DNA from 2 places in the Rhizobium sp. BK619 genome. Region 2 is predicted to be linked to the other one. Evidence: riboswitches for the same ligand, from Rfam matches in the RefSeq annotation. Region 2 holds a riboswitch; the other holds the start of a gene.
The links. Region 2 has a riboswitch for S-adenosylmethionine ahead of FHX14_RS27320 (O-succinylhomoserine sulfhydrylase). Riboswitches for the same ligand answer to the same signal wherever they lie in the genome.

Region 1 (15,940 bases), on a different contig from region 2:
TCTTCGGCAGGTTGCCGCGCTTGGCGACCGTCGGATAGAGCGGGTAGCAGGCAGCCGGCGTCAGCACGATATCGGTCGCCTTCTGGTCCTTGGTCCAGTCGTCGCCGACTTCCATGCACTGCAGCAGGCTCATATGATCGAGCTCGCTGCCGCAGAAGCTGTGCACCGTGCCGGCGAGCTGCGGGAAGCTCTTCATGTAACCGCTCTTTTCGAAGAGCGCGACGTTCATGCCGGGCGGGAAACGCATCGCCTCGGCGCCGTCGGCGCCGCCGAACGTGTCGATCAGCCGTTCGAAAGCGGTAATGACATCTTCGAACTGGCCGCTGCGGCCATAGAGACCATCAACGCCGGTATCGATCAGCAGGCCGGACTCGAAGAGCCGGTCGAGAAACGAGGTCTGCATATCCATGGCTTTACCCCAGTAGGCTAGTGTCCTGCTTGTGGACGAGAAGCATGCTCGACGTATTGCCGAGGATACGGTCGTTCGAGATCATGAGCTGTGCGGAATGTGCGTCGCGCAGATGGCGTCCGAGGCTGAAGGGCGTGCCGTTCTTGTAGCCCATGATGCCACAGATCAGCATGGCATGGTTGACGATCTCCAGGATCGTCTCGGAAGAAGCGATCTTGACGTTGTTCATCGCCACGACAAAGCCCATCGAGGACAGCCTGTCGACATCGGCTTTTGCATCCTCATAGGCCTTGAGCCCGGCAACCACGTTGGATTTGACCATCTGCAGCAGGTTCGAAACCTCGGCGAGGCGCAAGGCGCCGGGCGGCTGAGTATCGGGCGCCTTGCGGGCAGCGGCGCGCACGAAAGCCTGGGCGCGTACGACGGCATCGACCGCGATGCCGTACCAGACGCCGCTCCATAAGAGGTGCGAGGAGGCGAGCATCGATTGTGCCGCGATCTCGGCGAAAGGCTTCGGCAGGATCTGACGCGCCGGCGCTTCGCCCTTGAAGAGGAAACCGTCGGAGCAGGTGCCGCGCATGCCGAGCGTATTCCAGGCGTGCGTCTTCTCGAGCGTGTACTGGTCCTTGAGGAAGGCCGTCAGCACTTGGTCTGAGGAAGCCGCCTGCGCATGGGCACGCGAGGTGATGAGGATGGCGTCGGCATGCGAACCGTAGGAAATGACGGTCGCATCCTTTTCCAGGCGGCAGGTATCACCGTCGACTTCGACAGCGCAAATGCTGTTGCGCAGGTTTCCGCCGATACCGCCCTCGGTAGTGGCCGATGCGATCAGCAGCTGCTCGGCGGCAATGCGACGCATGAAGTCGCTATGCCATTCGCTGTCGGCGCCATGTTCGACGAGGCTCGACAGCTTGATGTGATGCATCGCGAACACCATGGCGCTTGCAGCGCAGGCCTGGCCGAGCATCGAGCACAATTCGGCGATCTCGGTGATCGAGGCGGATTCGCCGCCGAATTGGCGCGGCACCTGGATGCCGAGCAGCCTTTCGGCCTTCATGGCATCCACGGCTTCTCTGGGGAAGCGGGCTTCGACGTCGACCGCATCGGCGTGTTTCGCCGCGATTTCGGCGACGCGGGCGACCCTTGCGACAAGACCGTCCTGCATGATCTTGACGGGGAAATTCATCAGGCGACCTTCCGGCTGTCCCGAATGAGATCGACCGTCCTGGCGATCGCCGAGATGCTCGCGAAGGATTTGCGGTTCAGGAGATTGTCGGGAAATTCGATGTCGAACGCTTCTTCGATGCCAAGCATCAGCTGCACCGAAGCAAAGGACGTCAGACCTGCCGCATAAAGATCGGCATCGTCGGCGACCTGGTCGATCGACGCCGGAAGTTTGCCGAATTTGGCTACGAGGTCGCGGATTGTCTTATTCATCCCATCACTCCAAGATTCTCATGATCCCGAACCGGCGTTCATCGCCTTGTCATGAGCGTTCTTTTAGTGCGGAAAACAGAAAATTCCGCTAATTTATAGCGTTAAATATGACTAAGGCTCACAGTTAGAATTTTAGCGATTGCCGTGGCCTGAGTTACAATATTGATTTAAAATCAATATCTTATGCCGATTTCGTCGACGGCGCTCGACGCAATTTTCGCCGCGGCGAGTACAGAAATGACACGCAAAACGCCGTTTCGCGTCATTCAGCGGGCGGATAGGAATGCTCGTCACCGCGATAATCCGAGACGGAATAACATCCATCGCCCCTGGCCTGCACGGTGCTGCCGCTGACGACGGTCTTGCCGTAACCGCCCGGAATATCGAGGATATAGGTCGGCTGGCACAGCCCGGAAATCCGTCCGCGCAACGCCGCGACGATCCTTTGTCCCTCCTCGATCGTCAATCTGAAATGGCCGGTGCCGGGCGCCAGATCCGGGTGATGCAGATAATAGGGTTTGACGCGGATTTCGACGAAAGCCTTCATCAGCGCCGCAAGCACGTCGGGATCGTCGTTGACGCCTTTGAGCAGCACCGACTGGCTGACCATGGCAATGCCGGCATCGATGAGACGCGCGCAGGCCGCATGCGCTTCCGCCGTCAGTTCCCTGACGTGATTGGCATGCAGCGCCACATAGACCGTCTTGCCGCTCGCCTTCAGCGCGGCGATCAATGCGTCGTCGATCTTGTCGGGATCGACGACGGGAACACGCGTGTGGAAACGCACGATCTTCACATGCGCAATGTCCGCTAAGGCCTCCATGATATCGCGAAGGCGGCGCGGCGACAGCACCAGCGGATCACCACCGGTGAGGATGACCTCCCAGATCTCCTCGTGACCTCTGATATAATCGAAGGCTGCCTGCATCGCCTCCGCATCGAGCGTGCCGAGACCCTGCGGCCCAACCATTTCGCGCCGGAAGCAAAAGCGGCAATAGACCGGGCAGACATGCACGGCCTTCAGCAGCACGCGATCGGGATAGCGGTGAACGATGCCTTCGACCGGGCTGTGGGCTTGATCGCCGATCGGATCGGCGCGTTCTTCGGGCAAGACCGTCAGTTCGGCGGCATCGGGCACGAACTGCCGCGCGATCGGATCATCGGGATCGGCGCGATCGATCAGCCTGGTCATATCGGGCGTCAGGGCAATTGCGTAACGCGCGGCAACCTCCTCGAGCGCTCTGCGATCGGCCGGCGCGACCAGCCCCGCCATCACCAGATCGTCGATGCTCTTGAGGGGCTTGACGACATTCATCTTCCATACTCCGCGACCGGCGCCCAGAGCACCTGATCGATGCGCGACGCTCCCGTCGCCAGCATCACCAGCCGGTCGAAGCCGAGCGCGATGCCGCTTGCCTCGGGCATCAGCGAAAGTGCAGAGAGAAAATCCTCGTCGATCGGATAGGTCTCGCCATAGATACGCGCCTTCTCCGCCATCTCGATCTCGAACCGGCGGCGCTGCTCGGCAGCGTTGGTCAGTTCGCCGAAGCCGTTGGCAAGTTCGACGCCGCAGGCATAGAGCTCGAAACGCTCGGCAACCCTTGGATCGCGGGCCGAAGGGCGCGCAAGCGCTGCCTCCGAGACCGGATATTCGTCGAGGATGGTGATGCGGCCGAAGCCGAGATGCGGCTCGATCTTTTCGACCAGCACCCGGCTGAACAGATCGGCCCAGCCGTCGTCATCGGCAACACGCATGCCGACACGCTTCATCTCGGCCGCCAGATGATCGCGATCGGTCGAACCGTCGGCGGCGACCGAGGCGAGAAGATCGATACCGGCATGGCGCTCAAAGGCTTCGGCAACGCTGATCCGCTCCGGACCGGCAAAAGGATCGCTCTCGCCGCCGCGATAGGCGAGCTTTTCAGTCTTTGCCGTTTCGGCGGCAAGCGCCAGGATCCGCACGCAATCCATCATCAGGCTCTCATAGCTTTCGCCGGCCCGATACCATTCGAGCATGGTGAATTCGGGATGGTGCAGCGGCCCGCGCTCACGGTTGCGATAGACATGGGCAAAACACGAGATACGTTCCTCGCCCGCCGCAAGCAGCTTCTTGCAGGCGAATTCCGGCGAGGTGTGCAGATAGAACGGCGCCTTTTGCCCGTCCGTCGTCAGCGCTTCCGTGGCGAAGGCATGCAGATGCGCCTCGTTGCCCGGCGAGATCTGCAGCGCCGCCGTATCCACCTCGAGGAAATCCTCGCGGGCGAAAAAGCCGCGCAACGCCGCCTGGATCGCATTGCGCCCGATCAGGAACGGGCGGCGATCGGCATGCACGGACGGGGTCCACCAAGGGGACGCTTTCGCCGAAGAGTTCATTCCAAGCTTTCTTCGCCGGAGAAGCCGGTATGGGGATGGCTATTTCCCGGATTTTAGGTTAGTTGCGCCCCAAAGAAAAATATTTGCGTCTCAGAGGCGTCTCGACAGTCATCTACGACGCCGAAAGCCGAGTTACAAGGAAGTCTTATGGTCAAGGTCATCGCCTCTTCGGTCCGCAAGGGCAACGTTCTCGATGTCGACGGCAAGCTCTACGTCGTTCTCACCGCCCAGAACTTTCACCCGGGCAAGGGCACGCCGGTCACCCAGGTCGACATGCGCCGCATCGTCGACGGCGTGAAGGTCTCCGAGCGCTGGCGCACCACCGAACAGGTCGAGCGCGCCTTCGTTGAGGACGTCTCCTTCCAGTATCTCTATGAAGACGGCGAAGGCTTCCACTTCATGAACCCGGGCAACTACGATCAGGTCGTGGTCGATGTCGAAACCATGGGCGATCAGAAGGCCTATCTGCAGGAAGGCATGTCCTGCATCCTGTCGATCCATGAAGGCATTCCGCTGGCGCTCGAACTGCCGCGCCACGTGACGCTCGAAATCACCGAGACCGAGCCGGTCGTCAAGGGTCAGACGGCATCGTCTTCCTACAAGCCGGCCATGCTGTCGAACGGCGTGCGCACCATGGTGCCGCCGCACATCAATGCCGGCACCCGCGTCGTCATCGCAACGGAAGACAATTCCTACGTCGAACGCGCCAAGGACTGATCCTGGCTCTCACTTCATGCAAAAGGCCGGTTTTGACCGGCCTTTTTTATGTCCGCTGCATGTCGCCCGGAAGTGTGCAGCGGCCCGGGATAACGACATGCATAAAAAATCAAAAACGAAAGCGCGTTGCATGAATCAAATTCGATGCCACGCGCTTTTAGAGATGTGGGTTGCGCGGCCGGTATTTCCGCACGAGCTTCTGATTGATCTCTGCGGCACCCGGCATGTTGGCGCTGAGATAAACCGGCGCATCGCCGGATTTCGAAAGCTCCGAGGCGACTTCGGCGAAGATCGCATTGATGACCGTCACCCCGACCGCCGTCGAGACCGGTCCAACCCGAAGCCCCGTGCCTTCCAGATCGAGAACGGCATCTCCCGGCGGCAACCCGTTGTCGAGCACCACATCGGCCGCGTCGGCAAGCCGCCGGCGGCCATTGGCGATCGCTGAGGAATAGGCGATCGACGTGATGGCAATCACCTTTGCGCCGATTTCGCGCGCATAGTCGGCAGCCTCGATCGGCGCGGCGTTCACGCCCGAATTGGAGGCGATGATGATGACGTCGCCCGGCTGCATGCCGTAACGTTCCAACATCGGCCGCACCAGACCCTGCGTGCGCTCATAGACCGAACTGATGACCGCCCCCTCATGCAGCATGGCCGAGCCGACGAGCACCGGCACGGTGAAGGCGAGGCCGCCGGCCCGATAATGCACCTCTTCCGCCAGCATATGCGAATGGCCGGTGCCGAAGACATAGACGCGCTTGTCGCCGCGGGCAGCATCGAGAATGACATCAGCCGCCTGCGCCATCGGCTCGGCCAGCGTCTGCTTCAATTCTTCCAGCCGGCCGATCAGGTTGGAGAAGTAGGCATCGGTGATATCGGTCATCCCACGTCTCCTTGAGGTCACACCGTTTCGCCGGCAAGCCAGGTGGCGGTGACGGTAAGCGCATCGGTGAGATGCACGAGATCGGCGCGCGCGCCCGGCGAGAGATAGCCGCGATCGGCAAGCCTGAGGAAACGGGCGGGGTAAAGCGTCGCCATGCGCAAGGCTTCGGCGAGCGTCAGGTCGAGATAGGTGACGCCGTAGCGGATCGTCGAGATCATGTCGACGTCGGAACCGGCCAGCGTGCCGTCGGACAGCACCAGCTTCGAGCAGAAGCCGCCTCTTTCGCGCCGGACGGTGCGCCCGTTCAGCGTAAAGGAATCCTTCTCAGACCCGACGAGCGACATTGCATCGGTGACGAAGAACAGCTTGCCTTCGCCGCGCTTGGCGCGCAGCGCCGTGCGCAGGGCTTTCGGATCGACATGGTGACCGTCGGCGATGATGCCGCACCAGGTCGAGGGATGGTCGATCGCCGCGCCGACGAGACCTGGCGCACGGTGCCCCATCTGGCTCATGGCGTTGAAAAGATGCGTGACACCTCGCGCCCCGGCATCGAAACGTTCCTCCGCCGCCTCGCTCGAGCAATCGGAATGGCCGATGCTGACGGTGACGCCGCCTTCGGCAAGTTCGCGCACCTGGGCAACCGTTACCTGCTCGGCCGCCATGGTGACGAGCAGCGTGCCGATCGCCTCGCGTGCCCGGATGAAGGCCTTGACGTCGCGGTCCTCGACCGGCCGCATCAGTTCGGCCAGATGCGCGCCCTTGCGGGCCGGCGCCAGATGTGGGCCTTCGAGATGCAGGCCGGCGACGCCGCGGTTCGCCTTGACCGCTTCTGTCGCCGCCTCGATCGCGGCAATGGATGCCTCCGATGTATCGGTGATCAGCGTCGGCAGCAGCGATGTCGTGCCATAGGGCCGGTGCCCGCCGGCGATGATCGCCATCGAGGCGGCGGAAGGTTCGTCGTTCAGCATCCGCCCGGCGCCGCCATTGACCTGCGCATCGATGAAGCCGGCCGACAGCACGCCGCCGGCAAGCGTCACCGTCTCGCCATCCGGCAGATCGTTTCCAGCCGCAATCGCTTCGACCCGTCCATCGGCAACGATGAGCGCCTTGTCGTCATGGAAGCGCTCGCCATCGAAGATGCGCGCGCCGACGAAGATCTTGCGGGCCATCAGACCGTCTCCGTCACCTTGAGCAGGTTTGCCGGCCTGTCGGGATCGAAGCCCTTGCGGCGCGTGACCGACTCGATCAGCCGATAATAGACGAGCAGTGACACCAGCGGATCGACCAGGCCGTTGCCCGTTGTCGGCACGCGCAGATCGACGCCGGAAAGCGGCTGCGTGGAGAAACCGACAGTGGTGGCGCCGAGCTTCTGCAGACGCTCCAGCGCCTGGCCGTTATTGGCGAAGGCCGCATCGTCGGGCGCAAAGGCGACGATCGGAAAGCCCGGCTGCACCAGGCGCATCGGACCGTGCATCAGTTCCGCCAGCGAGAAGGCTTCGGCATGCAGGCCGGACGTTTCCTTGGCCTTCAGCGCCGCTTCGAGCGCGATCGCGAAGGCCGGGCCGCGACCGGCCGTATAGAGCGAGGTCGCGTTGAAGAGCACCTCTTCGGCTGCCGCCGTGTCGATCCCGGCGGTGGCCGAAAGCGCCTCCGGCAGCTTGCCGAGTGCGGCCTGCAGCTCGGACGCGCCGCCGATCGCAGCCGTCACCCCGGAAAGGGCAGCGACCGAGGCGATGAAGGATTTTGTCGCCGCGACGCTCTTTTCCGCACCGGCATTGAGGCCGAGAACGATATCGGCCTGTTTCGCCAGCGGGCTGTCGGTGACGTTGACGACGGCGATCGTCGTTGCCCCGCCCTTCTTGGCCGCATCCTGCAATGCGACGATATCCGGGCTGGCGCCCGACTGCGAGACGGTGAAATGAACGCCGCCCTTCAGATGGAGGGCAGCGCCATAGACCGAAGCGATCGACGGACCGACCGATGCGACCGGGACGCCGCAGGTGATCTCGAAAAGATATTTGAAGAAGGTGGCGGCGTGGTCCGAGGAGCCGCGCGCCGCCGTTGTCACCACGCTCGGGCGGGTGGACGAAAACAGACGGGCGATCTCGGCAAAGACCGGTTTTTCCTTTTCGAGAAGCGTGGCCACCACCTCCGGCGATTGGCCTGCTTCCTGCAGCATCAGCGACTGATTCTCACTCATAGGTCATCTCCGATTCTCAATTCGGCAACGAAATCATAGGCATCGCCGCGATAGTGCGAGCGGGTGTATTCAACGACGCGCTGGTCTTCCAGGCGCGAGACGCGTTCGATCAGCAGCGCCGGCGCGCCGGCATCGACGTTCAGGATCGCTGCGGAGGACGGGTCAAGCGTCACCGCGGTCAGCCGCTGCAGCGCCCGCACCGGCCTGTGGCCGTTGGCGGTCAGCGCATCATAGAGCGATCCCTCGCCGCCGGCATCGTCGCCTAAAAACTTGATCGGCACCACGGCGCGCTCGATCGCCAGCGGCAGCCCGTCGGCGAGACGCAGCCGGTCGAGCCTGAGCACCGGCTCGTCACCGCCAAGCCCGAGCAGGAAGGATTCGTCCGGCGACGGCGTATTGACCGTCCGTGACAAGATCTTTGCAGCTGGTTGACGCCCGCGCGAGCGCATATCGGCGGAGAAGGAGGACAGCCGCCAGAGCGACTGCTCCATGCGCTCCACCTTGCTCGATACGAAAGTACCGCTTCCGTGGCGCGATTCCAGTGCGCCGGATGCCATCAGATCGCGATAGGCGGTACGCACGGTGACGCGGCCGAGCTTCAAGGCCTCGGCAAGATCGCGCTCCCCCGGCAGCGCCGTGCCGGGCTTCAGCAATCCTTCCTGAATAAGGCCGGTCAGCGTCTGCGCCAGCCGCTTGTAGAGCGGCCCGGTCAGCGCCGCATCGCGCAGGCCGCGGCCGTTCAGCTCCGCTATCAGACTGGTTCTATCCATAGGCACACAATAGAACCTATTTAGAACCAATCAGCAAGATAGAATCATGGACAAGCAAGAAAAAACCTCCCCGGCGGGCCGGAGAGGTTTTCATAGCGATAAAATTTGACAGCCGTACGTCCCGGCATCGCGTCTCGAAAAAGACGCTCAGCTCTTGGTGAAGATATAATCCGTTTCCTGACGCAGCACTTCGCCGGGGCGCAGCACCGCATTCGGGAAACCCTGGTGATTGATGGCATCCGGCCAGACCTGCGTCTCCAGGCAGAAGCCGGCGAAGGGGCCGTATTTGCGCCCGCCGAGGCCGGGAGCACCGGTATTCAGCTTGAAACCGGCATAGAACTGCACACCCGGCTCGGTGCTGCGCACCTCAAGCGACACACCGGAATAGAGGCTTCGGGCGAGCGCAACGCTACGCTTGGCGGTACGTTCGCCGGACAGGCAGAAATTATGGTCGTACAGCATCTGTTCGCTGCCGGCGAAACGCTTCATCGGCGCCATCTCGCGGAAATCGAATTCCGTGCCGGCGACGGAACGGATCTCGCCGGTCGGCACCTGTTTCTCGTCGGTCGGCAGATAGTGGTCGGCAGCGATCATGATGTCGTGGCCGAGCGCGTCCTCGCGGCCATCGAGATTGAAATAGGCATGCTGGCAGACATTGGCGAGCGTCGGCTGGTCGCTTGTGGATTCGTAGGTCACCGACAGTTCGCCGTTGCCGTGCACCCAGAAGGTTGCCTGGATGGTGCAATTGCCGGGATAGCCGGCACGGCCATCGGGATCGACGATCTTCAGCACCACGCGGTCGACATCGTGCTCGACGACCGTCCAGTTGCGTTTGGCGATATTGTCGCTGCCGCCATGCAGATGCGTCACGCCGTTTTCGTTCAGCTCGAGCTGGTGGTCCTTGCCGTCGAGCGTAAAGGCGCCGCCGCCGACACGGTTGGCACAGCGGCCGGGCGTCGCGCCGAAATAAGCCGAATAGAGCGGGTAGCTGTCAAAATCCTCAAAGCCGAGCTGCAGCGGCGCGTCATGCCCTTCCAGGCGCAGATCCTGGATGACCGCGCCCCAGCTAATGATCTTGGCCGTCAGCCCGCCGCCCCTGATGACGACGCGATAAACGGTCTCGCCCGCCTTGGTCTGCCCGAAAACTTCCCGTTCCAACTTATCCGACATGATCGACCGTCCGTTTGATATCTAGCATTCCGACCGGAACCTGCCCGCATTTGTTCCAAACCGCAACCGGCCGAGATCAGAAAGGGATGCCCCTCACAGATCCATTCCGATCTCCTCTACATCAAACGGCGTCGTCTGATAGATCTCGTTGATCCAGTTGCCGAACAAAAGATGCGCATGGCTGCGCCAGCGGTTCTGCGGCGCAAGCGCCGGATCATTATGCGGGAAATAATTGTGCGGCATCTTGATCGGCACGCCGGTATTGACATCGCGGAAATACTCGTCGGACAGCGAGGTGGAATCATATTCGACGTGGTTGAACATATAGAGCCGACGGCCGCGCTTCTCGTGCACGAGGCAGACGCCCATCTCGCTGGATTCCATCAGGATCTCCAGCTCGTCCGATTTCTCGATATCGTCGCGGCGCACCTCGGTCCAGCGCGACACCGGCACCTCGAAATTGTCGGAAAAGCCGTTGAGATAGATGGACGAGGGCTTCAGGTTGCGGTGGCGATAGACGCCGAACGCCTTCTCCTTCAGCTCGTATTTCGGCACGCCGTGGAAATGATAGATTGCCGCCATCGCGCCCCAGCAGACGTTCATCGTCGAATGCACATTCGTTTCCGTCCAGTCGAGAATCTCCTGCATCTCCGGCCAATAGGTCACGTCCTCGTAGGGCAATAACTCGATCGGCGCCCCGGTGATGATGAAGCCGTCGAATTTGCGGTGCTTCACCTCCTCCCAGGTCTGGTAGAAGGCAAGCAGGTGATCTTCGGAGGTGTTCTTCGCCTTGTGGCCGCCGATGCGGATCAGCGACAGCTCGACCTGCAGCGGCGAGGCGCCGACAAGGCGGGCCATCTGCAATTCGGTCTTGATCTTGTTCGGCATCAAGTTGAGCAGTCCGATCTGCAGCGGACGAATATCCTGACGAATCGCCAGCGTCTCGGTCATCACCCGCACACCCTCTTGAACGAGGGTTTCAAAGGCGGGCAGCGTGTCAGGAATCTTGATGGGCATTGCGGTCACTCGATCAAAAAGCAAAAAACCGGCGGCGAAAAAAATCGCTACCGGTCCGCACGCGGCCCTTTAGCGAATTTTTTAACGTGGCTGCAAGCCGGCCGGCCAAATCACCACGGAACGCTTAAATAGACCCAGTCGAGCCACGAATCAACTGCCGAATGCATGCGGGAGCGACTCATGCAAGCATCATCACAGTTTAATGACTGATAGAATCTGTTGATAGACCGGTAACGCCACCATGTTAATAATGGTAAGCATGGGCGATGTTGGAAAAGCGTGATGGCAGATAAGACCGAGGGGAGGCCGGGCATCCGAAGGCAGGATAGGGTAGGCTATGATCTCAGCCTGACTGACCGCCTCGGGGTGATGTTCTCAGCATTCTGGAATTCGCAAGTGCGTGGCAAGGTGCTGTTTCTGGCGACCGTGCTGATCCTCGTCATCCTGGCGACGTCCTACGGCCAGGTCATCCTCAATAAGTGGAATGCTCCCTTCTACGATTCGCTGGAGCGCCGCGACCTCGGCGAATTCTTCCACCAGCTCGAAATCTTCGCGATGATCGCCGGCACGCTGCTGCTGCTCAACGTGCTGCAGGCATGGCTGAATCAGATGACCGCGCTCTATATGCGCGAGGGCCTGTCGCGCGACCTCGTCGACCAGTGGCTGAAGCGCAAGCGGGCGCTGCGGCTCGCCTCCAGCGGCCTGATCGGCGTCAATCCGGACCAGCGCCTGCACGAGGATTCCCGCAATCTCGCCGAAAGCACGACAGGGCTCGTTCTCGGCCTGCTGCAGTCGACCATTCTTCTCGTAAGCTTCATTGGCGTGCTCTGGGAGCTTTCCAGCGGCTTCATCTTCCACATCAGCGGCCACAGCTTCTCCATTCCCGGCTACATGGTCTGGGCGGCGATTTTCTACGCCGCCTCCGCCTCGGTGCTGAGCCAAGTCGTCGGCCGCAAGCTGGTGAAGCTCAATGCGGACCGCTTCTCAAAGGAGGCTGAGCTTCGCTTCACGCTGATGCATGCCAACGAGAACATGCCGGCAATCACCGTTGCCCGCGGCGAGGAGAACGAACGCCGGCGCATCAACACCGACATCAGCTCGGTGCTGAGGGTCGTCAAGCGGCTCGCCATGGCCAATACCAACCTCACCTGGGTTTCGGCCGGCTACGGCTGGCTGGTCATCGTCATTCCGATCATCGTCGCAGCACCCGCCTATTTCTCCGGCGGCCTCACCCTTGGTCAGCTGATGATGTCGGTCGGCGCCTTCAACCAGGTCAACACGGCGCTACGCTGGTATGTCGCCAATTTCGGTCCGATCGCCGAATGGCGCGCCACGCTGATGCGCGTCACCGATTTCCGCCAGGCGCTGCTCGACATGGAAGAGGAATTCGCCCTGAAGGACGGCATCGCCTATGAAAACACCGCGCCCGATACGCTGACATTGAAGGATGTGGTGATCGTCGCCAAGATCGGTGAAGAGATCGACGAATGCGGCGGCTTCCGCCTGCGCGAAACCGATGTCGTGATCAAATCAGGCGAAAAGATCATGATCAACGGCGATCACAGCGTCAACCGCAAGCTGCTCTTCCAGGCGATGGCCGGCCTCTGGCCGTGCGGCAGCGGCACGATGGGCCTGCCGCCAGTCGACGACATGCTGTTCGTCCCACAGATCGCCTATATTCCCGGCGGCACGCTGCGTGAGGCGCTGGCCTTCCCCGAAAGCCCCGATGCCTATGAGAAAGCCGCCGTTGACGCAGCCCTCGACAAGGCCGGCCTGCATTCGCTGATATCAAGGCTCGATACCCGCGCCCGCTGGGACAAACTGCTCGACAGCGACGAACAGAAGGCAATCGGCTTCGCCCGCCTGCTTCTCGCCCGTCCGCGCTGGATCATTTTCGACGAAGTGCTTGAGGGCATGGAGCCGGAATGGCAGGAAACGATGGCCGGGCTGCTCACCTCCATGCCGGAAAGCGGCATGATCTATATCGGCCGTTCCGAGGCCTATCTCGAGGCATTGAAGCCGCGCGTGCTGCATCTGCAGGCGCTGCCGGCAAAATCCGAGGAACCGCAGCAGCAACAGCAGCAAGTCACCCGTACCGGCGCCAGCGCCGCCACGGGTGCCGCCGCCATGCCCGCGCCGGCGCTGTAGAGCGCCGCGCCGACAGACGCTACATCCCTTCGAATTTCACGTATGGTCACATCGGCGGCGTGATTCCGTTGAGGCCGACGGCCACCTGGCTGGCCGAAATGCTGCCGTCCGCCGCTTTCTCGCCGATGACGATGACGCCGGCGCCAGCCTTCAGATCGTCCTTGGTCGCCGGCGCCAAGGTCACGATCGGTGTCGTATCGGCGATGGTGATCGTCTTTTCCTTGCCCTGATAGGCCAGCGTGATCGTATGGCCGTCGACGGATTTGACGGCGTTGCTGACAGTCGCGTTGGTCATCTGGCTGTTCGGCTGCGCATCCCAGGGGCGGTTGCCCTCGCCGGTTCCCTTCATCGACACCGGAAAGATCAGCACCTCGATCGCCCCATCCGGGCCGCTGCCTTTCGGGAGCGAGGCAACACCGACGAAGTCGCCGGGCTTGATATCCTCGACCGACGCTTTTTTGATGCCACCGACTTTCCAGCCGGCTTTCAGCGTGATCGTCGCATCGCCGCCTTCGCGCGTCTTGACGACGAGACTATCGCCGCTGAAGCTTTCAATGGCACCGCGAACGCGAATGCGGTTGCCATCTTGTGCCTGTGCGGCCTGCAAAGCGGCAAGCGCAGCGAGGCCGCCGGCGGCAAGTAGCGTGAAAATTCTGGAATGAGGCTTGCGGGACATATGAGTTTTCCTTGTCGCCATTGCGATCGGCATATCCTCACAGCGCCGCGCGTCTTTTCAGACGCACAACGGAGGCTGCAACACTTGGATTTTCTGCCGGACGGCACCTTATGCCGTGCAACGGCAGACTGGCCAATCAAGGAAAGGTGAGGCGGGTAGTGTTGGAAAGCCTCAGCCTTCCAGCTCTTCCCGCAGCATTTCGAGCTCCAGCCACTCCTCTTCCATCTTGGTGAGGCTGGCCCGCAGCTTCTCCATCTCGCTGGCAAGCCGGTTGAAGGCAGCCGCATCGCGCGTAAAAAGGTTGGGATCAGCCATCGCCTGTTCGCGTTTGGCGATCTCGGCTTCGGCTTTCGCCATCTCCTTCGGCAAATTGTCCAACGCGAATTTCTGCTTGAAGGAGAGCTTGCTCTTCGAGCCTCCGCCGGAAGGTGCCGCCTCCTGGGACTTCGGCTTCTCCGCCGCCTTCTCGGCCCGCTTGCGCTCGTCGATCGCGCCCTTGCGCTGCGCAAGCATGTCGGAATAGCCGCCGGCATATTCGATCCAGCGGCCATCAGGCGCGTCCGGCACGGCGGGTGCAATCGTCGAGGTCACGGTGCGGTCGAGGAAATCGCGGTCGTGGCTGACGAGAATGACGGTGCCGGGAAAACCGGCGACGATCTCCTGCAGCAGATCGAGTGTTTCGATATCGAGATCGTTGGTCGGTTCGTCGAGGATCAACAGGTTCGCCGGGCGCGAGAGAATACGCGCCAGCATCAGCCTCGCGCGCTCGCCGCCCGAGAGGCTTCTGATCGGCGTTCGCGCCTGCTCCGGCTGGAACAGGAATTCCTTCATGTAGCCGGTCACATGGCGCTGCTCGCCGTTGACGAGCAGGTTTTCGCCGCGCCCGTCCGTCAGGTAATTGGCGAGCGTATCCTCGGGATCGAGATCCTCGCGTTTCTGGTCGAGTGTCGCGATCTCCAGATTGGTGCCGAGCTTTATCGTGCCGCTGTCCGGCAAAAGCTGCCCGGTCAGCATCTTCAGCAGCGTTGTCTTGCCGGCGCCGTTCGGCCCGACCAGACCGATGCAATCGCCGCGATGCACGCGGATCGAGAAGGGCGTGACGATCGGCCGGTCGCCGAAGCTCTTGGTGATCTTGTCGGCCTCGATCACCAGCTTGCCGGATTCCTGCGCGTCCGAAGCCGTCGCCTGCACCGTGCCCTGCGGCCCCTTGTGGCCGCGATATTGCGAGCGCATCGTCTGCAACTCGCCGAGACGGCGCATGTTGCGCTTGCGCCGCGCCGTGACGCCGTAACGCAGCCAGTGCTCCTCGCGCTCGATCGCCTTGCCGAGTTTGTGCTGCTCCAGTTCTTCGGCCTCGAGCACCTGGTCGCGCCAGGCCTCGAAATGCGAAAATCCCCTGTCGAGCCGGCGTGAGGTGCCGCGGTCGAGCCAGACGGTTGCCGTCGAAACCTTTTCGAGGAAACGGCGGTCGTGCGAGATCAGCACCAGGGCGCTGCGCGTCTTCTGCAGCTCGCCTTCCAGCCATTCGATTGTGGGAAGGTCGAGATGGTTGGTCGGCTCGTCGAGCAGGAGAATGTCGGGCTCCGGCGCCAGCACGCGGGCAAGTGCTGCGCGGCGCGATTCGCCGCCGGAAAGGGTGCTCGGATCTTCCTCGCCGGTCAGCCCGAGATGGGACAGCAGATAGGTGACGCGATACGGGTCGTCGCCCGGCCCGAGGCCGGCCTCGGCATAGGCCTGGACAGTGTTGAAACCAGCAAAATCGGGCGCCTGTTCGAGATAACGCACCGTCGAGGACGGATGACGGAAGACCTCGCCGGATTGCGCCTCGACCAGGCCGGCGGCGATCTTCAGGAGCGTCGATTTCCCCGAGCCGTTGCGCCCGACGAGACAGATTTTGTCGCCGGGCTCGATCTGCAGGCTGGCGCCGGCCAGAAGCGGCGCGCCGCCGAAGCTCAGAAAGATATCGTCGAGTTTCAGAATGGGAGGGGCCAAAAATCAGACTCCGGAAAGATCATAGGGCCTGGCGAGCACAATCGCCCGGCCGCTGCGGAGCGAAAAGCGAACCGTGCCTTCCGCGACATTGGAAATGGTGCGCGACGAGCCGAAAGGCAGATGGAAATCGGCCAGTGGATAACGC
Region 2 (15,940 bases):
TGGCGGAATTGTTGCTGATGACAATCCGGTAACCCCAGACATAGCGATCGTCTTCCGGATCGGATTGCTCCTCCAGATAGAATGGTTCGACGACGACTTCGATATCTTTTGTGAGGGCGCGATACATGCCTTGCACCTTAGTCAAGATATGTTACCCGTATCTTATAAGAGGCGCTGTCCGTCAAGAAACGGAACGTTGATCGTGACTAAAACGGTCCTGATCCAAGCTGTTTCGATCGTTAAGCCTAATTGACAGTGTTAATTTCACTTCCGAACGCCGGCACCGCCGAACTTGTTCCCCGGCCGGACCGCAGTGAGGTCCGGCCTATGCCAACGTGGCGTGCCGAACCTCAGAGGGGTCCGGCCGCCATGGGTGCGATCAGGCCGAGACCTTGGCAAGCGCCTTGGCGAAATCCTCGATCAGGTCGTCGGTATCCTCGATGCCGGCCGAAAGGCGGACCGTGCCCGGGGAGATGCCGAGTTCGGCGCGCGCCTCTTCCGTCAGGTTCTTGTGCGTCGTCGTTGCCGGATGGGTGATCAGGCTCTTGCTGTCGCCGAGATTGTTGGAAATCTTGACGATATCGAGCGCGTTCTGCAGCGCGAAGGCCGCCTCCTTGCCGCCCTTCAATTCGAAGGCGACGAGGGTCGAGCCGCCGGTCATCTGCTTGGCGATGATATCGGCCTGCGGATGGTCCTTGCGGCCGGGATAGATCACCTTGGCGACCTTGTTTTGCTCGGCGAGGAAATCGGCGATCTTCGCCGCATTCCCGGTCTGCTGCTTGACGCGCAGCGGCAGCGTTTCGATGCCCTTCAGCAGCGTCCAGGCATTGAACGGCGACATGGCCGGGCCGGTATGGCGGAAATAGTCGTGCAGGTTCTCATCGATCCAGTCCTTGTCGGCAAGCACGACGCCGCCGAGGCAGCGGCCCTGGCCGTCGATATGCTTGGTGGCGGAATAGACGACGATATGGGCGCCGAGATCCAGCGGCTTCTGGAAGAGTGGCGTCGCAAAGACGTTGTCGACGACGACCTTGGCGCCGATCTGATTGGCGAGCTTGGCGACGCCTGCGATATCGACCACCTCGAGCGTCGGGTTGGTCGGGCTTTCCAGGAAGAACACCTTGGTGTTCGGCCGGATTGCCTTTTCCCAGTTGGCAAGATCCCGGCCGTCGACCAGCGTGCACTCGACGCCGTATTTCGGCGCCAATGTTTCCACCACCCAGCGGCAGGAGCCGAAAAGGGCGCGTGCGGCGACGATGTGATCTCCGGCTTTGACCTGGCAGAGGATGGCCGCGCTGACCGCCGCCATGCCGGACGCGGTGGCGCGGGCGTCTTCGGCGCCTTCGAGCATGCACATGCGCTTTTCGAACATGTCGTTGGTCGGGCTGCCGTAGCGGGCGTAGATGTAACCGTCCGTCTCGCCCTTGAAGCGGGCTTCGGCCGCTTCCGACGTGTCGTAGACGAAGCCCTGCGTGAGATAGATTGCCTCGGATGTTTCGCCATATTGCGAACGCAAGGTTCCGCCGTGGACGAGTTGGGTTGCCGGGCGCCAGGTCTTGCTCATGCCATCACCTTCACATAACAAAAAAACCGGCCGCAAAAGCAGACCGGTTTCAACCCGGTCTTTTTAGCCACTTGTTTAACGTGGCTGCAAGCCGACCGGCCAAATCACCACGGGATAATTCTGCAATACTGCTGTTAGCTGCTTGCGTCAATTCCCCGTATTTGGTTTTGTCGGCGGCAAATGATGGATGGGGCATGATGGCTCGTGAAACGGGAATTCTGGCGGACCGCGCGATCTCGGCGCTGTTCGAAACGGGGCGGCTGATCTCCGAGCGCGAGCTGGACCGCGACCAGATCCAGCCGGCAAGCCTCGACCTGCGCTTGGGCGCCAAGGCTTTTCGCGTGCGCGCCAGCTTCATGCCCGGGCCTTCGCATCTGGTCTCGGACAAGCTCGACCGGCTGAGCCTGCATGTGATTGACCTCACGGAAGGCGCGGTGCTCGAAACCGGCTGCGTCTATATCGTGCCGCTGATGGAGAGCCTAGCGCTGCTGGCCGACATGTCGGCCTCGGCCAATCCGAAGAGCTCGACCGGCAGGCTCGATATCTTCACCCGCGTCATCACCGATTACGCCCAGGAATTCGACAAGATCCCAGCTGGCTATTCCGGCCCGCTCTATCTCGAAATCAGCCCGCGCACCTTCCCGATCGTCGTGCGCCGCGGCTCGCGCCTGTCGCAGATCCGTTTCCGCGTCGGCCAGGCCCTGCTCGGCGAGCCGGAACTGTTGAAGCTGCATGAAAGCGAAACGCTGGTCGCCAGCAAACAGCCGAACGTATCGGGCGGCGGCATCGCGCTGTCGATCGACCTCGCCGGAGATGAAGACGGCCTGATCGGCTACCGCGGCAAACACCATACCGCCGTCGTCGATGTCGACAAGAAGGCCCAGCACGACATCTTCGATTTCTGGGAACCGCTTTATAGCCGCGGCCGCAACGAACTGATCCTCGATCCCGACGAGTTCTATATCCTTGTCTCGCGCGAGGCCGTGCATGTGCCGCCGGATTATGCCGCCGAAATGACCCCCTTCGACCCATTGGTCGGCGAATTCCGCGTCCACTACGCCGGCTTCTTCGATCCGGGCTTCGGCCATGCGCCGGCCGGCGGCCGCGGCAGCCGCGCCGTGCTCGAAGTGCGCAGCCACGAAGTGCCCTTCATCCTCGAAGACGGCCAGATCGTCGGCCGCCTCGTCTACGAACACATGCAGGAAAAACCGACCAGCCTCTACGGCTCCGGCCTCGGCTCCAACTACCAGGCCCAGGGCCTCAAACTCTCGAAGCATTTTCGCATCTGAGGGGTTGCGCAAGAGCATGATGCCGAAAAGTGTGAGCGGTTTTCGGGTGACATCATGCTCTAACTCTTTAATCTAGGGGCGACTTGACAGCGGCCCCCATCTGTTGGAAATCTCGCATCACTGCGGGTGTAGCTCAATGGTAGAGCAGCAGCTTCCCAAGCTGAATACGAGGGTTCGATTCCCTTCACCCGCTCCAGCGACGTCCCACTAATCCCCAAAAAACCGGATCGGCTTGTACTGCCGATGCGCGATGATCAGGCTGCGGTCGGGCTGGATGATGTAGGTTTCCTCCACCTGCCGGCCGTACTGGTCGATGAAATCATGTGGGAAGGCGGAGCCAACAGGTGATTTGGTGAGCTTGCTGCGTGGCTGGCCGTTATAGGTGATGCTTCCCGGGATCGGCTCCAGGCCGGGGCCGCTATAGGTAACGGTGCTGCATCCGGTGAGAATAAGGGTGCCGATGAGGCCGATGAGCGCGGGTTTCATGTCCATCCCTTCCGATGCCGCCGACGAAGCGATCTTACTCTCTATTGGCGCCGGCGCATCATGCAAACGGCATGGCCAGTTGCAATCCTTCGAGAAGCACCGCCTGGCGCGTCGTGATCGCTTCAGCCTTTCCATTGCCGAAACCGGCGACCTCTGTTAGATCGGCAGCGTCGAAAAAGGCAGGATCGGTTGAGGTAAGCCCGGTCCCTTCCGTCAGAGCGTCATCAGCGCTCTCAAGAAGCTCTGCTCCGTAGCCTATGGCACGAGAACCCGCGATGTGATCCGCATGCAAATGCGGGATCCCGGCGGCGTGCGGAGACGGCATATTGCAGTCCCGGGATTTTTTTGAACGGAGACTGTCATGCGCCTGAACCATCTCGATTTTCACGTACCCGACATCGCTGCGACGGCGGATTTCTTCATCCGCCATTTCGGCCTGCGGCTGAAGGATATGCGCGGCAATAATGGCCTTGCGATCCTGGAAGACGATGCCGGCCTTGAAATCGTCCTCAGCCACGCCATCGCCAAGTTCGGCACCGCCGACCAGGTGGAGATTGGGCGTCAAACCTATCATATCGGCTTCATTCTGCCTGATAGGGCGGATGTCGATAGGGTTCATGCCGGGCTTGTTGCTGACCGTGCGGCGCTCTCCGGCCCGCCGGCCGCTATGCGCGGCGGCTGGCTGTTTTATTGTACAGCGCCAGGGAATATCCTTGTCGAGGTGGGGTGGCGGCCGGGTTAGACGAGATCCGAAAAGGAAGGGCGCCGGCCGCCGCTTGCCCCTCATCCGGCTGCCGCCACCTTCTCCCCGCTAGCGGGGCGAAGGGGAAAAGTGGCAACCTCTCCGTTCCTCGCTAGCCTCGCGCATGGCACGTCCCCTCGCCCCGTTTACGGGGAGAGGGTTAGGGTGAGGGGCAGGCTTCGGGCGTGAACTGAACGGCTGTGCCTCAAAACTCCGTCCAGTCACCATCCTGGCCCTTCGGCGCGCTGTTGGTTGCGCCGAAAGCGTTGGCGAGGGTCTGGCCGAGGGCGCGGGCCGGTGAGGCGGTTGGGCGGGCGGTGCCTTCCCGGGCGACGCGGACCGCGGGGGCCTTGGCAACTGGGCGCGCGGCGGCGCGTGGTGCGGCTGCCGGCGGTCGGGTAGAGGAGATCGGTGCGGCAGCGGCGAAGCCGCCGGTGCCGGTCAGCCGGAATTGGCCGAGCAGATTGTTCAGCGCTGTCGCTTCCGTCGCTAGGCTGTGGCTGGCGGCTGTGGACTGCTCGACCATCGCCGCGTTCTGCTGCGTGCCCTGGTCCATGGTGTTGACGGCGGTGTTGATCTCCTGCAGCCCGATCGACTGTTCGCGCGAGGCTTCGGCGATGGCGTGGACGTGCTGGTTGATTTCCTGCACCTCCTGGACGATCGAATCGAGCGCCTTGCCGGTTTCGCCGACCAGCGAAACGCCGGTCTGCACATGCGTGCCGGAATTGGTGATCAGGTCCTTGATTTCCTTGGCCGCCTTGGCGGAACGCTGGGCGAGTTCGCGCACCTCCTGGGCAACGACGGCAAAACCCTTGCCGGCTTCGCCTGCGCGCGCCGCTTCGACGCCGGCGTTCAGCGCCAACAGGTTGGTCTGGAAGGCGATGTCGTCGATGACGCCGATAATGTTGGAGATCTCGCCCGAAGACTTTTCGATCTGCTGCATGGCGGAGACGGCCTTGCGGACGATCTCGCCGGATTTTTCGGCGCCGAGGCGGGTGCGGGCGACGAGCTGGCTTGCCTCCTCGGCACGCTTGGCGGCGTCGCGCACCGTCGTGGTGATCTCCTCCAGTGCTGCCGCCGTCTCTTCGACGGAGGCCGACTGCTGTTCCGTCCGTCTGGAAAGCTCGTCTGCGGAAGAACGGATCTCATTGGCGCCGGCGCCGATCGCCCGGGCATTGGCGCCGACCGTGTGCAGCGCCTCGTTGAGCTTCTCGACCGAGTTGTTGAAATCCTCGCGCAGCGCATCGAGATGCGCAACGAAGGGCTGGTCGATATGCGAGGCGAGATCGCCGGCGGCAAGCCGGCGCAGGCCGTCGCCGAGTGCGGTCACGGCGCCTTCGAGCTCCGCTGCCTCGCGGGTCCGCTGCGCCTCGCGTTCGCGGCGCTCGCCGTCACTGAGGTTGCGGTCGGCTTCGGCACGCGCCTCGATCCGGCCACGCTCGATCGCATTGTTGCGGAAGATCGAGACGGCCTTGGCCATCTGGCCGACTTCGTCGCCGCGGTCGAGCCCGCCGACCTCGCTTTCGGTGTCGCCCTCGGCAAGCCGTGTCATGCGCAGGTTGAGCCGGGTCATCGGGCCGGCAATGCCCATCTGGGCGACGACCACGCTGAAGCCGACGGCGGCGAGCACGGCGATGCCGATCAGAACGAGGCAGAAGACGATCCGCCCGTTGACCGAAGCCGAAAGCGCGTCGCCGCCGTCATTGAGCATCGCCATCATCGCATCATTGTTGGCGATCATCTTCGGCGTCAGCGCATTGAGTTTGGCATTGATCAGGGCAACGCTCGCCTGCGCCCCGGCGCTGTCCTTGGCTTTGCTCTGCTCGATGATCTTGTTCGCCAGCGTTTCGATCTCATCGATGCCTGCCTGAATTTCGTCGATCGCCTGTTTGCGGCTCGGCACCAGCGCCAGCGCATCCTTCATCCGCTCACGGGCCTGCGGCAGTTTGCTCGGCGTGGCGAGCGTCGTCTGGAATGCCGGCGTATCCGGCTTCATGTCGGCAAGCAGGCTCACCTGCAGCACCGAGGCCACCACCGAGGCGCTGGCGCGCGCGCTCTGCATCGAGGCCATCGCTTCATGATCGATGAAGGCGCTGTAGGCGGCATCCGCACGGCGGAACTCGGCGATGACATAGACCAGCCCGGCCATCGTGATCAGCCCGAGGAGCGCCACGACCGATATGATTTTCGTGCGGATTTTCAGATGCTTCAACATGGAAATGTTACCCGGTTGACCGGGGCGTCGCACGCCCGGTTCTTTGAAATCAATTGTTGCAAACAGAGCGCTGCGTCGGTGTCGCGGCTCAGGGATTATTGCGGCGTTGACGCATGCATCATGCAATCGGCCGGCGGGTCCGTGTCGTCGTCACAAATAGAGGCGATATTCTTTAATTCCGCGCTAACGGCGGGGCGGCGCCGCGGTGATTTTTGGGGATAAGGTGGGCAGGTGCCATGCCAAATCGAGCGCGGCACGGAGAGGTGGAGAGGGCAGGGCGAGGGGTTCCGTCTCCGTTGTTGGTGCGGTGATGCTCCTGCAAGCAGCAAGCGCCTGCATTCAAAAGAGCCTCATCCTGAGGTGCCCCGCAGGGCCTCGAAGGACGGGGCGGGCATTCCGGTGTGGAGATATGCAAGGAGCAGCGTTGCAGCGTGTCCTTCGAGGCTTCAGCCTTCGGCTTCCGCACCTCAGGATGAGGGACGTTGGAGGGTGCCGCGCGGCTGCGAGGCCGATGAGTTCGCATCGGTCATCCGCTCCAAGCATAGATATTCCCCGTCCCGCATGACTCTGCTACATCTCGCCGACACCACACGCTTCGCGCTTAACCCGAGATCAAGATCACGATGATGCAATCGAAGTTGGCATCCCTGGCTGTGAAGGGTTTTCCCGCGTTCGGGCTGTTTCTCCTGGCGCTGTTTTCCGGCTTTGCCGCATCCGCCCAGCAGGCAACACCATCGCTGCCGCTGCTTTTCGACGCGCGTGAACGTCTGGCGAGGCCCGACCTCTCCTCGCTGGTCCGCTTGCGCTTCCTGACCTCGGTCGATTTTCCGCCCTTCAATTTCACCGATCAGAACGGCAAGCTTTCCGGTTTCAACGTCGATCTCGCCCGCGAAATCTGCAGTGAGCTGGAGATTTCCGACAAGTGCCAGATCCAGGCGATCCCCTTTGCCGATCTGAAGGATGCGCTCGCCGCCTCGCAGGGCGATGCCGTGATCGCCGGTCTTGCCGTGACGCCGGAGCTGCGCCGGCAATTCGTCTTCTCCCGGCCGTATCTGATGCTGCCGGCCCGCTTCGTGCGCAATCTCGCCGTGCCGCTCGACGGCAAGACGGCTGCCGCGCTTTCGGCGCACCCGGTCGGTGTGGTCAAAGGCACGGTGCACGAGGCGATGCTGGCCGCCTTTTTTCCGGCGATCAAGGCTCAGGCCTTCGACACTAAGGACGCTCTGCTTGCGGCACTCAAGGATCGCAAGGTCGATGCCGCCTTCGCCGATGCGCTGCAGCTTTCCTTCTGGGTTTCGTCGCCCGCCTCGGCCAAATGCTGCGCCCTGTTCGACGGGCCCTATCTCTCCGAGCATTTCCTCGGCGAGGGCATGACGATCATGCTGCGGCAGAAGGACAGCGTGCTGACGGCGGCCATCGACCACGCGCTCGCCACGCTGTCACGCAACGGTCGTCTGCAGGAAATCTATCTGCGCTATTTTCCCTACGGCCTCTATTGAGCCTGCAAGCTTATCCCTTGCGGAAGCGGGCAATGGCGCTCCGCTCGATCGCCGCGCAGGTGAGCTTGTCGAGGCCGAGCCGGTCGCGCAGCAGGCTGAGCAACCGCAGTTCCTCGGCTTTGACAGAGAGATCGGCGGAAGCGACTTCGACGGCCAGCGCATAGGCGGTGTCGTAGAGTTTTGCCGGCAGGGTGTCGCGCACGGTTTCGAGAACGACGTCGAGGCCCTCGGGCCCGGCCAGCAGCGAGGCGCAATCGCGCGCCACCGAAATCAGCTTGTCGTCGTCGAAATCCCGGAAAACCGGCAGGAAGCCGATCAGTTGTCCGATCCTTTCCATCTCCCGGTCGTTCATCGTGCTGTCGACGGCGGAGGCCATCACCATCACGTAGATCAGCGCATCATGGGCGGAAAGCGGCTTGTTCATTTCTGATTCCTTTTTCGATCAGCCCAGAGTGGGAATTTGCAGCCGGCATTACAAGGGATCGGCGCTCTGTCAAGACCGCCGGTCACCGCCGGCGCGGGTCGTCGCCATAAAGGCCTTTTCCCGCCTGCCTGGCCTTTTCGGCAGCCCATGCAAGCGGCGAACCCGCCGCTGCCTCGGCCCAGCCGTTTTCGGCAAGCCATGTGCCGAGATCCTGCGCGCCGAGCCGGCAGGCGGTGGTCGCCGTATCCTTCCATTCGGCGCTGTCGAGATCGCAGGCGATGCTGCGGTTGCGGAGCAGCTGGCGCAGCGCGGTCTTGGCCATCATGCCGCAGGGCCATTGCCGGCCCGTCGGCCCGCATATCTTGTCGGCCGGCGTCGGCACGATGCCGGCAAGCTGAAGCTTGCGCTCGTCGAAGGAGAGGAGGCCGGCATTTTCGACTGCCGGCCGCGCCAACTCCACCGGTTTTTTCGCGGCGGGTCTTGCCGTCTGCCCGGCGGCGGTCTCGGCCCGCTTCTCGCTCTCGGCGGATTTGGCCGCGATGCCGTCGGCGGGCCCGGGGGAGGGCGGCGCCGGCGGTTGCGCCGCCGGTTCCGTCGAGCGGACGATCACTTCAGCCCGGTCGTCCGAAATCGTAGCCGGTTCGCCGGCTGGCGCGGGCGGTTCCACCGCGGCCGCCGTTTCCTCGGCAGAGACGGGCTCGTCCCCGGCCGTGCCGCCCCGCAGCCTTGCTTCACCCGCCATCAGCAGACCGGCCACCACCGCCATGCCCATAAGACCTGTGAAGATGGCGGCAGGGCGCATGGAATATCTTCCTATTGGCTGGCCCAGATGATGCGGGCGATCCAATCGACATCGGAAAGCTCGAGGGTACGGTTGGGATGTTCGGGATTGAGCGACATCAGCTCGATCGAGCGCGGGCTTTGGCGCAGCAGCACCTTGGCCATCACCTCGCCCTCGCATGTGCGCACGACGACGCGGTCGTTGCGGCGGACCTGCGCGCCGGGCTCGACGATCAGCACGTCGCCGTCGCGGTAGAGCGGCATCATGCTCTCGCCCTGCACCTCCAGCGCATAGACGGCTGACTTCTGCGCCGGAGCCGCCGGAAATTCCACCACGTCCCAGCCCTGGCCGGCCGGAAAACCGCCATCGTCGAAGAAGCCGCCGGCGCCGGCCTGGGCGAAGCCGAGCAGCGGGATCGAACTGCCCTGCGGCGGAAAGGCGCCGTCAGGCTGTGCGGCCTGCTGCCCGGCCAACTGCTTCGAAAAACCGGCATCCGGCTGCAGGAAGGCAAGGAACTGCTCGACGCTCGCCCCGGTGGCGTCGAGCACCTTGGCGATCGATTCCGTCGAGGGCCAGCGCAGCCGTCCGTCAGCAGAAAGCCGTTTCGACTTGTTGAAGGAGGTGGGGTCAAGCCCGGCGCGCCGCGCAAGACCGGATGGCGTCAGCTCGTGCCGCTCGGCAAGCCTGTCGATCGCTCCCCAGATCTGATCGTGTGACAGCATAGGCGCCCGATTCCGTGCGCGGCTCATCCGCGCGTCAGCCGGCCGGAATATTAACCGACCGTGCCGCCTGAGTAAAGGCAAAGGAGGAATAAAATCCTGTTATTGCAAGGGTTTCAGGCAACCATCGCCATGTTGATCTTGCCGAGCTGGATGACTGCCTGCGTCCGGCTGTCGACGTCGAGCTTCAAGAGGATCGCCGAGACATGCGCCTTGATCGTCGCCTCGGAGACGCCGAGTTCATAGGCGATCTGCTTGTTCAACAGCCCTTCGCCGAGCATGGTCAGCACCCGGCTCTGCTGCGGTGTCAGCGTATGCAGGCGGTGGATCAGGTCGGCGACATCGGGATCCTGCTCCTGGCCGCCGCGGTAGTTTTCCGGCGTGGCGATGTCGCCGGCAAGCACCGTCTGGATGCTGCGGCGAATGTCGTCGATGCCGGCGGATTTGGAAATGAAGCCGGAGGCGCCGAGTTCAAGCGCCCGGCGGATCGTCGTCGCATCGTCGGTCGCCGAGACGATGATGATCGGCAGGCTGGCGAATTCGGAGCGCAGCGCCATCAGGCCGGAAAAGCCGCTGACCCCGGGCATGGCGAGGTCGAGCAGCATCAGGTCGGCCTCGGCATGGTCGCCCGCCGCTTTGCGTGCGGCCGCGAAATCGCCGGCCTCGATGATCGCCTGCCGGCCCTCCATGCCGATGACGGCCTGGCGCAGCGCATCGCGAAACAGCGGATGATCGTCGGCAATGATGATGGTCTGTTCCTGCATCGAAAACTCCCTCCCAAGAGCCCGATCGTGCCCACATGCGCCGCCGTCCCCTGCGACCTCTGCATGCATGCCTAGTGATATGACTATATCAGATCAGGTCTTCTGCGGAAGGGGATTGGCGTTTTCCTCAGCCTGAAACTCCTTCACCATCCCCATGAAACTCTTCATCATCTTCTCCATGATGCTGATCGAGCGGTCGACTTCGGCATCGCTCGGCAGCGCCCGCTGGATGGGGCCGCCCTGTTCCAGCTTCGTCACCCGCTCGGAAAGCCGGTCGAGTTCGTCCTCATAGGCCGCCCGTTCGTCGGCCGCCATCCGGCAGACGAGGGCGCCGTCCTTGTCCTGGCAGATCGACATCGCCCCGGTCTGCCGGTCGAGCCGGACGAAATGGTCGCCGCTCTTTTCCAGCTGGAACCGGCTTGCATCGGCCTCGGCTGCGGCGGCCCCAAACGGCAGGAGAAGAACGCCAAGTGTCAGAACCAAAATCTTCATCGTCTCATCCTCCGGAATTTGCTCTCGCTATTTAGTCCCCGTTTTTAACGGCCGGGGCGTGGACATCGCCGCCTCTTTCCGGCAAAGCGCTGGTGACCGAGGATCAGCAATCGCGAGGCCATGATGAGCGTGACACCGACCCTTTACAAGATCGTGACGGAAACGCTCTGGCATCAAGCCAGACAAACCGGCATTTTTCATGGCGCCGGCATCGATCTCAAGGATGGTTTCATTCATTTCTCGACGGCAGACCAGGTAAAGCAGACCGCCGCGCTGCATTTTGCCGGCCAGTCCGACCTCATGCTGATTGCCGTCAATGGCGGCCGCTTCGGTGACAAACTGGTGTTCGAACCCTCGCGCGGCGGTGATCTTTTCCCGCATCTCTATGCCGATCTGCCGCTTGAAGCCGTGCTCTGGGAAGCGCCGCTGCCGCTCGACCATGCCGGCGCCCATATTTTCCCGGAGCTGCAGCCATGATCGATCCTTTCAAGCATCTCGCCCGCAAGGGTCTCTTCCTCTTCGATCCGGAAACGGCGCACGGCATGTCGATCGCCGCGCTGAAATCCGGCCTGGTGCCCGCCTGCCAGATCACGCCCGATCCGCGCTTGCGCCAGACCGTTGCCGGCCTCACCTTCGAAAACCCGCTCGGCATGGCGGCAGGCTATGACAAGAATGCCGAGGTGCCCGAGGCGCTGCTGAAGCTCGGCTTCGGCTTTACCGAGATCGGCACGGTGACGCCGAAGCCGCAAGCCGGCAATCCGCGGCCGCGCATCTTCCGCCTGGTCGAGGATGAGGCGGTCATCAACCGCCTCGGCTTCAACAATGAAGGCCATGAGGCCGCTTTCGGCCGCCTCGCGACGCTGAGCGGCAAGGGCATCGTCGGCGTCAATATCGGCGCCAACAAGGACAGCGAGGATCGCATCGCCGATTACGTCGCCGGCATCCGCCGCTTCCATTCGGTGGCGCGCTATTTCACCGCCAACATCTCCTCGCCGAACACGCCCGGCCTGCGTGACCTGCAGGCGCGTGAAAGCCTGGCGGCGCTGCTGTCATCAGTGCTGGCGGCGCGCGACGAAGTGGCGGCGGCCTCGGGCCGCAAGGTCCCGGTCTTCCTGAAGATCGCCCCCGATCTGACCGAGGAAGGCATGGACGATATTGCGGCGGAAGCGCTTTCGCATGCGCTGGATGGCTTGATCGTCTCCAACACCACGCTGTCGCGCGACGGTCTCAAGGATCAGCGGCAGGCCAAGGAGACGGGTGGCCTCTCCGGCGTGCCGTTGTTCGAAAAGTCGACTTCGGTGCTTGCGAGAATGCGCAAGCGTGTCGGTCCAGCACTGCCGATCATCGGCGTCGGCGGCGTCTCCTCGGCCGAAACAGCGCTGGAGAAGATCAGGGCGGGCGCCGATCTCGTCCAGCTCTATTCCTGCATGGTTTATGAAGGCCCCGGTCTGCCCGGCGATATCGTCCGCGGCCTCTCCAAACTCATGGACCGCGAAAAGGCGGCCGGGATCGGCGAGCTGCGCGACAGCAGGCTGGATTACTGGGCGGCGCGAAAGCTCTGATCGGCCCGCGGCTTGACCAGCAGCGCCAGGAAAAAGCCGCGGAAGAGCAGGAAGGCATTCATCGCCAGCCACAGGCCGTGATTACCGAAGAGCGGCACGAAGACGGCGAGCATCAGCAGATAACCGGCAAAGGACATCAGCATCCGGTTGCGCATATCGGCCGACCATGTGGCGCCGATGAAGACCCCGTCCATCAGGAAGGCGAGCGCGCCGGTCAACCCGGTCACCGCCGCCCAGGGCAGGTAAGCCGCTGCCGCCTGCCGCACCTCGGGTGAAGTCGTCAGCACCGAGATCAGCCAGGGACCGGCGAGGAAGAAGAAAGCGGAAACGATCGCCGCCAGGCCGAAGGACCACAGGATCGTCAGCTTCAGCCCGCGGTCGAAGGCCGGCCGGTAACGTGCGCCGATCGCCCGGCCGGTGATCTGCTCGGCGGCATTGGCAAGCCCGTCGAGATAATAGCTGGAGAGCAGGACGAAATTCATCAGCACGGCATTGGCGGCAAGGGTGACGGCGCCGAAGCTGGTGCCGATCCGCGTCATGATGGTGAAGGCGCCGATCAGCACGAAGGTGCGGATCAGGATGTCGCGGTTGAGGGCGAAAAGCTCGGCCAGCCGATGCCGCGAAAAGATCTCCGCCCATGCCGGCCGCTCGGCCTTGGCAAAGCCGCTAAGCACGATGAAAAGCCCGGCAAGCGCGCCGGCCGTCTCGCCGGCCATCGTTCCCCAGGCGACCCCCGCCACGCCCCAGCCGAGCGTCAAGCCGAGATAGATCGACAGCAGGATATTGATGCCGTTGATGATTGCCTGCAGCAGCAGCCCGATCTTGCCCTGTCCGCGCCCGAGCACGAAGCCGAGAATGGCGTAGTTGGCGAGCGCAGCCGGTGCAGCGAGAATCCGGATCGAGAAATAGGTGCTGGTCGCCTCAGCGATCGCGCCTTCCGCGCCCATCAGCCGCAACCCCGCCGCGTTCAGCAGCGGCGAAAGACAGAGCAGCGCCAGCCCGCAGCCGAGCGCCGAAATCAGCGCCCTGGAGAAGACCGCCTGCTGCTCGTGCTGGTCGCGCCGGCCATAGGCCTGCGCCGTCAGCCCCGTGGTCGAGGCGCGCAGGAAATTGAAGCTGCCCATGATCAGATCGAACAGCATCGCGCCGATCGCGAGCCCCGCCAGCGCTTCCGGGTCGCCCATACGGCCGACGACGGCGGTGTTGGTCAGCCCGAGCATCGGCGTCGTCATGAAGCCGAGCGTCATCGGAATGGCGATCGACAGCACCAGCCGGTGCGTCACCTCGAAGGCGAACTTGTTATTGTGCGTATCCATTCATGGCCTGATATCGAGGCCGAATCGCCTCAGCTAGACAGCACCATGGCCCAATAGGGCAGGTTCCGGGAAGACGAATTGTGGGCGACGGCGACGCCGAGGCCGTCATAGCGCCCGAGCATGTTTTCCAGATGATGCGGCGAGTTGATCCAGGCGGTCACCACCGCATCGACGCTCTGCTGGCCGGAGGCGATATTCTCCGCTGCCGGCAGCCGGACGCCGCTCGCCTTGACGCGGGCGCCGAAACTGTCGGTCAGCCCCATCAGATGCGCCATCTTGCCGGCGCTCGCCATGCGTTTGGCCTGGAACAGCGCGGCCGTGCTCGCCGCCGGATCGACAGCTAGCGGCGGCAAGCCGTTCTTGGCTCTCAGCTGGTTGACCAGCGGCAGCACGCTCGCCGTTTCGTCCTCGCCGTTCGAAGGCGTGCCGGCAAGGCGCGGGGTGGTGGTGCAGCCGGCGATGCCGGCGGCAAGCGAAAGCCCGGAAAGGATGAGCAGGCTGCGCCTGGAAAGATCGATCGATGTCATGTTACCGGCGATAGCTGAAAAGGCGAAGGATGACGAAGAGCGGGATGACGATCGTCGCCCCGAGGAGGAGATAGTCGCCGACGCGCCCGAGCGCTGAAAAACCGCGATGCCAGATCTCCAGGATGAAGTCGCGGAACCCATAGATGATGTTCCACGGCGTCAGGCCGAACACGGTCATGACGAAACCGACGATCAGCGACACGACGATAAGCTTTATCAATGTGCGGGCGAAGGAATCGCCGAGGAACTTGTTCACCTGATCGGACATGCGCCATCTCCTGTTTGCCCTTGGAATAAGGTTGCGGCGTGTTGCTCGCAAGCCCTTTCGGGGATTGGCCGCTTCGCCTCTGAAATAGGACTTGAGTTTTTTTGTGGCCGCCGCCAGATGCGGGCCACGCAAAACTGTGCAGCGCAACGACATGCGTCAAATAAAGAGCCGATGATGCAGCCCCACCAGCTTTCCTCAGGCGACGTCATCGCCGACCGCCGCGCCGATTATGCCCGAATGCTCGACGAGGGCGGCGAGCCGGAAGCGGCAGCCGAGCTGATGGAACAGGCACTGGAACTGGTGCCCGGCTGGGCAGCCGGCTGGTATCGGCTTGCCACCTATCGCGAAAAGGCGGGCAGGGGCGAGGCCGCGATCGACGCCTATCGCAACACGCTTGCCCTTGATCCCGACGACATTTTCGGCGCCGCCCTCAAGCTCGCCCTTCTCGGCGACGGCGAGACACCGGATCGGCCGCCGAGCCGCTATGTCGAGCGCCTGTTCGACGACTATGCCGACCGTTTCGAATCAGCGCTCGTCGAAAAACTCGATTACACTGTCCCGCAGAAGCTCGCAGCCCTCGTCGCATCCACCGGCAGGCATTACGCATGCGCCGTCGATCTCGGCTGCGGCACCGGCCTGCTCGGCCCGGAAATCCATGGCCGCGTCAGCCGCCTTGAAGGCTTCGACCTCTCGCAGAATATGCTGGCCAAAGCCGCCGAGAAGGGGGTCTATGATCACCTTGCTCAGACCGATCTGTCGCTGGCGCCGGATCTCTCCGGCTTGTTTGCCGATGCCGCGCGCCATCGCGCCGATCTGGTGACGGCCGCTGATGTGCTGATGTATCTCGGCAATCTCGAAAGCGTCTTTGCCATCATCGAAGACCTCGCCGCATCAGGCGCCGATATCGCCTTTTCCGTCGAGGATGCGGGGGATAGCGGGGGCTTCCACCTCGCGCCGTCGCTGCGTTATGCCCATTCGGAAGCCTATGTGAGACTGCTGCTTGCCGGCCACGGCCTCGACATCCTGAAGATCGTCAAGACGGTCATTCGCAAAGATGGCGGCAAACCGGTTGCCGGCATTCTGTTCCTTACGCGCAAAGCCGCGTGAGCGAACATTTCTTGCGATGTTTTTATAGGTCAGCATTACTTACCTATTTTGCTTGATCCGCGCGCGGAAAGGCCCGATACTGCACCACATCGGCAGCGAGCCCGGCAATAAACGCCAAGGCGCTCAAGCTCATTTCATGACCAAAACTTCCGCCGCGCCGGGACTTCCCGGCGTGTCCTTGACCT

Region 1: linked by a shared signal. The riboswitch ahead of metA (homoserine O-succinyltransferase) and the one ahead of FHX14_RS27320 (O-succinylhomoserine sulfhydrylase) in region 2 are both predicted to bind S-adenosylmethionine.

The regions. Positions count from the first base shown of each region.
Region 1 covers NZ_JACIBH010000002.1:201,131-217,070, reverse strand. The annotation lists gene FHX14_RS04400 (amino acid--[acyl-carrier-protein] ligase) at 1-409, opposite strand, end outside; gene FHX14_RS04395 (acyl-CoA dehydrogenase family protein) at 414-1,595, opposite strand; gene FHX14_RS04390 (acyl carrier protein) at 1,595-1,846, opposite strand; gene FHX14_RS04385 (lysine-2,3-aminomutase-like protein) at 2,109-3,161, opposite strand; gene epmA (EF-P lysine aminoacylase EpmA) at 3,158-4,219, opposite strand; gene efp (elongation factor P) at 4,367-4,936, shown strand; gene FHX14_RS04370 (SIS domain-containing protein) at 5,094-5,822, opposite strand; gene nagA (N-acetylglucosamine-6-phosphate deacetylase) at 5,840-6,991, opposite strand; gene FHX14_RS04360 (SIS domain-containing protein) at 6,991-8,022, opposite strand; gene FHX14_RS04355 (GntR family transcriptional regulator) at 8,019-8,792, opposite strand; gene FHX14_RS04350 (aldose epimerase family protein) at 8,940-9,962, opposite strand; gene metA (homoserine O-succinyltransferase) at 10,056-10,979, opposite strand; SAM riboswitch at 11,029-11,106, opposite strand; gene FHX14_RS04340 (ABC transporter ATP-binding protein/permease) at 11,262-13,127, shown strand; gene FHX14_RS04335 (DUF5666 domain-containing protein) at 13,174-13,803, opposite strand; gene FHX14_RS04330 (ABC-F family ATP-binding cassette domain-containing protein) at 13,975-15,795, opposite strand; gene FHX14_RS04325 (thiamine diphosphokinase) at 15,799-15,940, opposite strand, start outside.
Region 2 covers NZ_JACIBH010000016.1:598-16,537, forward strand. The annotation lists gene apaG (Co2+/Mg2+ efflux protein ApaG) at 1-127, opposite strand, end outside; gene FHX14_RS27320 (O-succinylhomoserine sulfhydrylase) at 380-1,564, opposite strand; SAM riboswitch at 1,607-1,685, opposite strand; gene FHX14_RS27325 (2'-deoxycytidine 5'-triphosphate deaminase) at 1,759-2,853, shown strand; tRNA gene FHX14_RS27330 (tRNA-Gly) at 2,976-3,049, shown strand; gene FHX14_RS27335 (hypothetical protein) at 3,061-3,339, opposite strand; gene FHX14_RS32820 (hypothetical protein) at 3,398-3,715, opposite strand; gene FHX14_RS27340 (VOC family protein) at 3,701-4,081, shown strand; gene FHX14_RS27345 (methyl-accepting chemotaxis protein) at 4,287-6,296, opposite strand; gene FHX14_RS27350 (transporter substrate-binding domain-containing protein) at 6,920-7,795, shown strand; gene FHX14_RS27355 (tellurite resistance TerB family protein) at 7,806-8,219, opposite strand; gene FHX14_RS27360 (thermonuclease family protein) at 8,302-9,021, opposite strand; gene FHX14_RS27365 (helix-turn-helix transcriptional regulator) at 9,033-9,722, opposite strand; gene FHX14_RS27370 (response regulator transcription factor) at 9,836-10,483, opposite strand; gene FHX14_RS27375 (hypothetical protein) at 10,577-10,975, opposite strand; gene FHX14_RS27380 (DUF952 domain-containing protein) at 11,099-11,452, shown strand; gene FHX14_RS27385 (quinone-dependent dihydroorotate dehydrogenase) at 11,449-12,537, shown strand; gene FHX14_RS27390 (MATE family efflux transporter) at 12,513-13,853, opposite strand; gene FHX14_RS27395 (CAP domain-containing protein) at 13,883-14,380, opposite strand; gene FHX14_RS27400 (DUF6460 domain-containing protein) at 14,382-14,648, opposite strand; gene FHX14_RS27405 (methyltransferase) at 14,823-15,755, shown strand.